3 regions of the Pontibacillus salicampi genome follow, and region 1 is predicted to be linked to each of the others. Evidence: predicted binding sites of a transcription regulator. Region 1 holds the regulator's gene; each other region holds the start of a gene.

Evidence for each region. The regulator LexA, encoded in region 1, represses DNA repair genes until DNA is damaged. The targets are predictions, from matches to a motif close to CGAACATATGTTCG.
Region 2: the regulator LexA is predicted to act here: its motif matches at 2,039-2,052, upstream of ACFFGV_RS05460 (Y-family DNA polymerase).
Region 3: the regulator LexA is predicted to act here: its motif matches at 1,433-1,446, upstream of ruvA (Holliday junction branch migration protein RuvA).

What each region holds. Positions count from the first base shown of each region.
Region 1 covers NZ_JBHLTP010000012.1:168,097-171,382, forward strand. Annotated here, with positions in the region: gene ACFFGV_RS15570 (DUF896 domain-containing protein) at 62-295, opposite strand; gene ACFFGV_RS15575 (YneB family resolvase-like protein) at 428-1,078, opposite strand; gene lexA (transcriptional repressor LexA) at 1,374-2,003, shown strand; gene ACFFGV_RS15585 (BA5345 family protein) at 2,186-2,824, opposite strand; gene glnA (type I glutamate--ammonia ligase) at 3,032-3,286, opposite strand, start outside.
Region 2 covers NZ_JBHLTP010000003.1:790,593-793,878, forward strand. Annotated here, with positions in the region: gene ACFFGV_RS05450 (MBL fold metallo-hydrolase) at 136-1,098, shown strand; gene ACFFGV_RS05455 (SDR family NAD(P)-dependent oxidoreductase) at 1,112-1,891, shown strand; gene ACFFGV_RS05460 (Y-family DNA polymerase) at 2,079-3,286, shown strand, end outside.
Region 3 covers NZ_JBHLTP010000003.1:230,872-234,157, reverse strand. Annotated here, with positions in the region: gene ruvB (Holliday junction branch migration DNA helicase RuvB) at 1-727, opposite strand, end outside; gene ruvA (Holliday junction branch migration protein RuvA) at 743-1,357, opposite strand; gene ACFFGV_RS02565 (BofC C-terminal domain-containing protein) at 1,829-2,374, opposite strand; gene ACFFGV_RS02560 (YebC/PmpR family DNA-binding transcriptional regulator) at 2,468-3,190, opposite strand.

The DNA.
Region 1 (3,286 bases):
AAAAATCCCGCTACAACTACTATTGTAACAGGATAGTGACTCTACTGGCTAACAGATGCCATTAGTGCTTTTTTTGATTTTCTTTATCTTGCTTTAATTTTTCAGGTGTTACATCGTTACCTTCTGGATCCATGACTGTCACAGAACGTAGTTGATTCTTAAATGACTTACGGACATTTTTCAAATATTCCTGACGTAATGATTGTTGTTCTTCTTTTTCTGTATTGGTTAAGCCTTCACTTTTAGATTTATTAGCAAGTGTATTAATACGATCTAATTTGTCTTGAGATAGCATAAACATTCTCCTTTATGATAAAACTTGTCCTCTCACCTATTTGAGCATCTTATTTCGTTTGTGGACTCATTGGAAAAAGGCAAGTTCGATTTATATCGATGCTTGCCTTGCGCATGCTTTATAATAACGTGATTAATCGTTTTTTTCAAGTAATTGAACTTCTCTGTACCGCCTGTGAACCGTTGCTTTAGAGACATCATGTCCCATTCCTCTTAGCGTTGCAGCAATTTCATGGAAGGTAAGCCCGTTATCTCTTAGTCTTACTACTTCCTCTACTGGAAATTCCTTTTTTTCCCGTCCCTTCGCGAGGTGTTGATTAGAAAGATTAGCAGAAGGATCATACCCTTCCTCTATAGCCTTTCTCATTCCCCGCTTTATTTTCAGGTTGTGAATCTTTCTTTGATATTCCTCAACAACTCCAACGATTTGCAGCACCATAGAATCTGACTCAGAAAGCTGTAACGCTCCATTATGAGCAACAGAATAAATAGGGATATTTAGCTTATTCAGTTGATGAAACAAGGCTATTTTGGTGTTTCCTCGACCTAGTCTTGTTTCATCCTGAATAAGTAACATATTCGCTTCCTCGGCGGTGAATAGGCTTAACACTTCAAATATCCCATCTCTTTCCACATCATATCCACTCGCTTGCTCCTCAATTACCTTTATTACTTCGAAATCATTGGCTTCTGCTAGTTCGAGAAGCTCCTGTCGTTGTCGTTTCAAAGATGATACTTGTGTTTCTTTCTCTGTACTCACCCGGCAATAAATAACTGCTTTCATATGCTCTCCTTACTTTCCGTCTAACTTAACGAATTACTCAAAGTCTATTAACTCGTCACCATAGCATAATACATAAATCCCAAGCTCGCCACAAATAATAGAATATAAGCAATGTCTAGTTTTGATAGATTTTGAAACATATGATCCCCTCCGATAAGAACTTTTGTTCGCTTCTGTATTCTATTATATACGAACATCCGTTCTTGTCAACTATTTTTGCGAACGAATGTTTGTATATCCTTACCAAGCGTGGTACAATGTAGGTAATAAAGAATATGTACGAGGTGTAGTGAATATGACAAAACTATCGAAAAGGCAGGAAACAATACTAGATTTCATTAAAGATCGTGTACTAGAAAAAGGATATCCGCCTTCCGTTCGTGAAATTGGCGAAGCAGTCGGCCTTGCATCTAGTTCTACAGTGCATGGTCACCTGGCACGATTAGAGAAAAAAGGATACATTCGACGTGACCCTACTAAGCCTAGAGCAATTGAAGTACTAGAATTAGAGGAGGAAGGTGCAAACCAAATCCCTAGAGGAGAGGCGACCTATGCTCCTGTCATTGGTAAGGTCACTGCAGGCATGCCGATTACAGCAATTGAAAACATTGAAGAATATGTCCCGTTACCAGACACACTGGCGACCCAGGATGATGAAGTATTTGTACTTGTTGTTCAAGGTGAAAGTATGATTGAAGCAGGGATTTTAGATGGAGATATGGTCATCGTACGAAGACAGCAAACTGCTCAAAACGGTGATATTGTCGTTGCGATGACAGAGGATGAAGAAGCAACTGTAAAACGGTTCTTCAAGGAATCCAATCATATTCGACTGCAGCCAGAAAACGCTACGATGGAACCTATCATCGTACAAAACATTTCTATTTTAGGACGTGTTGTCGGGCTGTATCGAAATATTCACTAATTACTAACCATAAACGATGTAATGACAAACACCCTGATGGAAATACCATCAGGGTGTTTTTTCAGAAATCTTTTCCATACTCTTCTAAGACCTAGAAACCCCCATAAATCATGAGGTAATAGTAACTAGAAAGAAGAGGCTGACGAACCTCATCAATGAGTGTTTACCTACCTATGTATCGATTAGCTGCTGCTTCTTTGTTCGTGCAATAAATCCTTCAATACATTCGTCATAAAGTATTGAGCATTTTTAGAATAATACGTTTTGGAACGAGTGACCAAGAAACAGGTTATTACATTCGCTAATAAGAATAGAAATGCTATCACTACGTTTGTTCCAGCAAACAGATAATAGCAGGAAATGGCTAAACAGATAATCAACGATAATTGAAGAATCCCAAGCTCATGTGTCCTGGTTAATAGATAAGCATACCGTTCAGCCAAATAATCCATTTTATGTTTTTCCTTAACATTTGCAAGAGCACTTTGCCACATATACTCTATTTGGAAGTATTTTCGTTCTATGGCATCCTCCTCAATAGCAATACCAACAGCGCTAAGCTCTGATAGTATTTCCTCTGACACCTGTCTAGAGCGATTTAATAGAATCCAATCCATCGCAAAATAAATCTGATGCACTAGATAACCTGCAATTACTCCAATCGAAACGGCCGTAAGCAAGGCAACAATTACTTCCTGTGGCGGCACGTTATTATAGGTTATCGGCTTGTATGCTAAGAGCCTATTAAGTACAGCACCATAAAAGATAACAATCCAGCCAGGTATTCCCCATCTAATTAAATACTTACTTTCCAAATGCATATCGTTCCTCCTCTCTTTTACATTTTACAATTCTGCCATGCTTTGGTAAATCATGTTTCTTATCCCGTGTCCTTGAATTATGGATTATGCTCTTTCATATTGTTCGGAGTTGCTACTAAGTATTAATAAGTTACTGATGCAAAGCATGAAAAGAGCCCTTGATCGTAAAACATCAAGAGCTCCTTACATATTAAAATAAAAATAGTATTAATAAGTGGATAGATACTGCTCACGTTCCCAAGGGTGAACTTGTGTACGGAACATATCCCATTCGATCTCTTTTGACTCAATAAAATGCTCATATAGGTGTTCACCTAAAGCGTCGACCATTGTTTTATCCTGTTTCAAGAGGTCAAGCGCTTGAGCAAGCGTAGCAGGCAAATCCTGTACACCATTACGTTCCCGCTCTTCTTTATCCATTACGTAGATATTACGATCTACTGGTGTTGGTGCCTGTAAATC
Region 2 (3,286 bases), on a different contig from region 1:
GGTGCCTCTTTCCATGAAAGGGAGGAATAATATTTTTTCTGGTAATACTGGACAATAGCTAGAATATATGACAAAACGTACCAAAAGGAGTACAATAGAAGTAACTGAATGATCATTCATTATTGGAGGTCGCTTATGCTATATACTACTGATACTATCCATCAATTAACCGTCCCTACTCCATTTGGGGTTGGGGATGTTCACACCTATTTACTAAAGGGAGACTCCTTAACGCTTGTCGATGCTGGTATTAAGACAGAAGAAGCATGGAAGGCATTAGAAGCAGGGTTAAAGGAGGTAGGATATACTCCTCAAGATGTGGAACAAATTGTGCTCACTCATCACCACCCAGATCATATCGGGCTCGTTGATCGTTTTCCAAACATGATTGGTTTGTATGGACATGAAGATAACCGCAAATGGCTGGAACGAGATGAACCCTTTTTGAATCGCTTTCGTGCCTTCTTTCTAGAATTGTATCGACAATTCGGCGTTGGAGAAGAGTATCAGGCTTTTTTCAAGCATCTTCGTGACCCATTAAAATATGTAGGGGAAGGGACCTTGACGAAATCCTTACAGGAAGGGGATACGATTCCTGGACACAAAGAATGGAAAGTAGTAGCAACACCTGGGCATGCGGAAAGCCACCTTTCCTTTTTTAGGGCACAAGATGGGACCATGCTTTCTGGGGACCATCTGTTATATCATATCTCTTCTAATCCATTGCTCGAACCTCCACGCCACCCTGGAGGAGTACGGCCGAAACCGCTTGTTACGTATCGGGAAACGATGGAGAAGTGTCTATCCTACCCTATTAAAAAAGTAATGCCTGGGCATGGGCCTGTTTTTGACGGGGTACATGACATTATTCGTACGCGTTTACAAAAACAAGAACAGCGTGCTCAAAAAGTGTATGATATGCTGGGTGCACACTCGTTGACACCTTTTGAAGTGTGTCAGCAGTTATTTCCTTCTCACATAAAGAAGGAATTTGGGCTCACGATGTCTGAAACTGTTGGACAATTGGATTATTTAGAATCTGTTCAGCGAGTACAAGTGGAGAAGAAAGACGGAATTTATTACTATACTGCAGTATAATTAGGAGAAAGCGATGCAATCATTACAGGATAAGATCATTATTGTTACGGGAGCCTCAAGCGGGATAGGAGAACGAATAGCACACCATGTAGCAAACCAGGGCGGGTTCCCTGTTCTGTTAGCAAGAAGAGCTAGTAAACTAAAAGAAATAGTACAACAATTGCCTGGTGCAAGCGCCTGGTACGCCTGTGACATAGCGGACTTAGAAGCTATTCGTGAAACGTTCGCCCGCATACGGTCTGAGTACGGTCCACCAGATGCTCTCATTAATAATGCAGGGTTTGGCATATTTGAATCGGTTTCTGACACCCCAATGAATGCTTTTCAATCGATGTTTGATGTAAATGTGCTTGGATTAATTCAATGTGTCAAGGAAGTGCTTCCAGATATGATTACGAAGCAGTATGGCCACATTATTAACATTGCTAGTCAAGCTGGAAAGATCTCAACTCCCAAAAGCTCCGGCTATGCTGCAACGAAGCATGCGGTAATTGGCTTTACTAATTCTCTTCGTATGGAAGTGAAGGATCATCATATTCAGGTAACGGGTGTAAATCTTGGACCGGTTCGAACAAACTTCTTTGATACTGCTGATCCAGAAGGGGCGTATCAGTCTTCGGTAGAACGATATATGCTTGATCCGGATGTCGTAGCCAAACGAATCGTCCAGTCCCTTTTTACCTCCAAGCGCGAGGTGAATATGCCAGGCTGGATGAATGTCGGTGCTAAATTGTACCAGCTGATGCCAGGTCTGATGGAAGTCATGTTGCGAAATCAGTTTTCCAAAAAGTAAAGCAGCCCCCTCTTATTGCCATAGGAGGGGTATTTTTATGGATGTGTATGTATTGCTGCGCTTGTCGAATACGTTATGTCGAAAATTGGAAAACATCTCCTCTTGATAAAACGAACAAAAGTTCGCATAATAATAGGTACTACTATGCGAACAAACATTCGTTTTGCTGTATCAGGAGGAGACAGACATGACCAACCCAACCATAGACTATAGCACGTTTCCAGATCGAAAAATACTGTGCGTAGATATGAAGAGCTTTTATGCTAGCTGCGCTGCTATTGCGAAGGGATTGGATCCTATGACGAGTCATGTGGCGGTCGTAGCAGATTTGAAGCGGCCTGGAAGTGTCGTTCTGGCTGCCTCTCCAGCCTTAAAGAAAGATTTTGGTATTCGCACAGGCAGCAGATTATTTGAAATTCCAGATGACCCTCGTATCCATCTTGTTTCTGCCCAGATGCGCATGTATTTGGAAATTTCCACTGAGATAACAAGGCTGTTTCATCGCTATGTTCCAAAGGAGGCCATTCATACGTACAGTGTGGATGAGAGCTTTCTCGATGTTACTGGCACGGAAAAACTGTGGGGAAGTGCGTGGGAGGTAGCCGCTATGATTCGAAAAGAAATGCTTGAGACCTTCCACCTTCATTGCGCTATTGGAATTGGGCCGAATATGCTGATGTCTAAGCTATGTCTCGATTTAGACGCTAAGCAGAAGGGGATTGAAGAATGGACATATGATGATATACGCACCAGCTTATGGCCGGTCTCTCCTTTAAGTGAAATGTGGGGAATTGGGTCCCGGATGGAAAAGCGTTTGAATCGTCTCGGTATTACAACGGTTGGACAGCTTGCCCATTTTCCCCTCGAGCAGCTCGAGAAGGTATTTGGGGTAATGGGAAATCAGTTATATTACCACGCAAATGGAGTAGACATTTCTGAATTAGGAGCTCCAATCATGAGTGGGCAAATTAGCTTTGGTAAAAGTCAGATTCTAATGCGCGATTATCCAGATCCAGAGGAAGTGAAGTATGTCATCCTAGAGATGTGCGAAGAGGTCGCCAAGCGTGCTCGAGCAAATCATAAGGCAGGCAGGACCATCAGCTTGGGGATTGGGTATAGTAAGGACGAGGGAGGGGGATTTCATCGCTCCCGTTCGATTCAGACTGCGACTAATATTACGACGGAAATCTACGATGTCTGTATAGAATTATTCCATGAGTTCTACCGTAATCAAACCGTGAGGAAGATTTCTATTGCGCTTTCTAACATAGAAGAAGATGAAGGGATGCAGTTGAGCCTTTTTGAGCCAGAACGCGATAAGAAGCGGGATTTAGGGTATGTAATGGATACGATTCGCGATAAATTTGGCAGTGATGCGCTGCTGCGCGCAGTTTC
Region 3 (3,286 bases), on a different contig from region 1:
CAAGGGAAATAACCTCTTCCCCTTTCACCTGTGCAATATCCCGCACACGCTTCAATAAGCGGTTAGCAATACGAGGAGTTCCTCTAGCTCTTCTGGCAATTTCTAATGCTGCATCCCTACCGATTCTCACATGAAATATTTCTGCCGTCCGTTCTACAATGGCACATAGATCTTCTTTGTCATAGTAATCAAGACGACTTAACACCCCAAAACGATCTCGAAGCGGAGCAGATAATAACCCCGCCCTTGTCGTAGCACCTACCAACGTGAATGGGGGCAAATCCAATCGTATAGAACGCGCTTCGGACCCTTGACCAATTACGATATCTAAACAAAAATCCTCCATCGCAGGATAAAGCACCTCTTCTACGGAACGGGGCAAACGATGTATTTCATCAATAAAGAGAACGTCTCCTGGCTCCAATGAGGAAAGAATAGCTGCCAAATCACCAGCTCTCTCAATCGCAGGGCCGGCAGTTGTACGAAACTGACCTCCCATTTCATTAGATATAATAGAAGCAAGTGTCGTTTTACCAAGGCCAGGTGGGCCATATAATAATACATGATCCAATGGCTCATCGCGCATCCTTGCTGCTTCAATGAAGATTTTTAAATTTTCCTTCGTTTTCGTTTGTCCGATATATTGTTGTAATCGTTTAGGACGTAGGCTTAATTCCACAGATTCATCATCCGCCTGGAGATCCCCACTAACCATACGATCCTCCATATTGTACCTCCTTTCTTACTTTTGCATCATCAATGCAAGACCAGCCCGAACAAGCTCATCAATGGAAGCATTCTGCTTCTGGCTTAAGGAAGGTTTTATTTTCTTTAATTCCTTATCAGAATAGCCTAGTGCTTTCAGCGCTTCCAACGCTTCATCCACTTGTTTATTACTTTCGTCATTTGTTTTTCCTTCGTAGAATAACGTTTCCTCTTCCTGTTCAACTGGCAGCCATTCCAACAGCTTCCCTTTCAAATCTAAAATCATTTGTCGAGCTGTCTTCTTCCCTACCCCAGGAAATTTCGTTAAGAAAGCGTCATCCTCCCGTTCCACAGCCGATACAAATTCTCCTACTGAAGTGGCGGCTAAAATAGCTAATGCTCCCTTTGGACCTATTCCAGAGACGTTTAATAGCTTTGAAAACAATGACTTTTGTTCCGACGATTTAAAACCGTACAGCATCTCATTATCTTCCCGAACGTAGTGATATGTATATATACGTAATGTTTTGTTCAATTGACTTTGGAAAGCATATGGGTTAGGGCATGCAATATGATATCCTACGCCATGTGTTTCGACAATGATACTCTCTGCATCTACAGAAGTAATCATGCCATGAATATATGCGATCATCTCATTAACTCCTTCTCTCTCACTTTACCTTTTCTTATTTTAACACAAAAGAGAGGTTTACTCGACGTAGAACATCGGACATACGTTCGTACGCTTAATTTCGAAACAAAAGAAATTTTTCGAAAATATTTGTTGACTGACTGGTCATTAAAACTTATCATAGAAGGTAGAAATGTCTCAAACAGTTATGAGGTGTTCTAGAATGAAAACTATTGATCGCATTATTCAATATCTAAAATCTTTAGGTGTGAATGCAGAGAAAGTTACTAGACAACCTAAGAGCTCTCGATAGCCCTCCCTTATACATATGATAAGGCGCAGCAAAGAAGAGAATACTATGATTCCATTAATACCGTAAAGCCTATAAAACCGTCCAGGAAAGCCCGGACGGTTTCTTTATGATCCATTCTGATTATAATAGCAAAGGGAGCACCACATGGGTACTCCCTTCTCCGTATCATTTTAGGACTTTCATTGATTCGAGATGGAGTACTGCTCGTACTCCTTAATCAAGCTTAAATATTGATCCTTCGAATTAATTTTTATCCCTTTTTGTAACTCTTCTGATTTTCTACTTTCGAGCTTGTCCGTATCAATATAAAAGAAGGATTGAATAGCCTTCTGGTTTTCAGGAATTCCATCGAATATGGTAAGCTCTCCCTCGTCATTCACACCAAAATACCCGTTCTTCTTAATAACTGGAGACAACTCATTCATTTCTTTTCCGAAAATAATCTGATTATCGGACTGATTAATAACCTCCCAGCCATCGTACGTAGCCCAAAAATCCTCCATTGCCCAAATGGTCTCCTCCATCCTTTCCTCCGTCACCACTCCATCCATGTAAGAACGCTGCAGCACCACTTCCAACACTAGAGGGTCCTGTTCCCAGGACTTAGCTCCATCTGTATCACGGGGCGGCTGATTCATAGATTCACTACCCTCAGCCTTCTGTTCTCCGCTATAAATAAACAATCCAACTAACAAAATTGCCATCATCGGATATAATCTCTTCATGCCATCCACACCCCCACGCAGGTTATGTCACTAAAAAAACTTCTAATCTCAGTATGACCTGAGTTTAGAAGTTTTATCCCTGTGAGGAAGGTATTATTTATGATTATGATATACTTCTTGAACGTCTTCCAAATCCTCAAGCATATCCACAAGTTTTTCCATCTTCTCTTTATCATCGCCCTCTAGATGAGCATAAGTTTGAGGGAAGAAAGTAACTTCAGCCTCTTCTAAGGAATAGCCTTGCTCTTCTAAGGAAGAACGAACGTCTTGAAAAGCTTCGGGAGTTGTATAAATTCCGAAAGCTCCTTCTTCTGTTTCCATCTCGTCCGCTCCGGCTTCAATAACCTCAAGCATCAGCTCTTCTTCGTCCACATCATTTTCTTCACTGCTAATGGCGATATATCCCTTTCGATCAAACATGAAGGAGACACAGCCATTTTCTCCAAGGTTTCCCCCATTCTTACTAAATGCGTGACGAACTTCAGAAGCAGTACGGTTGCGATTATCGGTTAACACCTCTACCATTACCGCAACGCCATTAGGGCCGTACCCTTCATACATGGCCTCTTCATAATTCGCTCCATCCAAATTTCCGGTTGCTTTATTTATCGCACGATCAATATTTTCGTTAGGTACATTATTTGCTTTGGCTTTATCAATTGCTTGACGGAGAGCTGGGTTTGTTTCTGGATCTCCGCCGCCTTCTTTCGCTGCGACATACAAATCCTTCGCTAGCTTCATAAAGATTTTCCCGCGTTTTTTATCCTGCGCACCCTTACGATGCTTAATATTGGCCCACTTAGAATGACCAGCCATAGGACATTCTCCTCTCTCTTTCCATAATTGCACATTCCTATATACTATAACATAATCACCTAACCGTTAAAAGATAACTAAAATCGCTGCAAATCC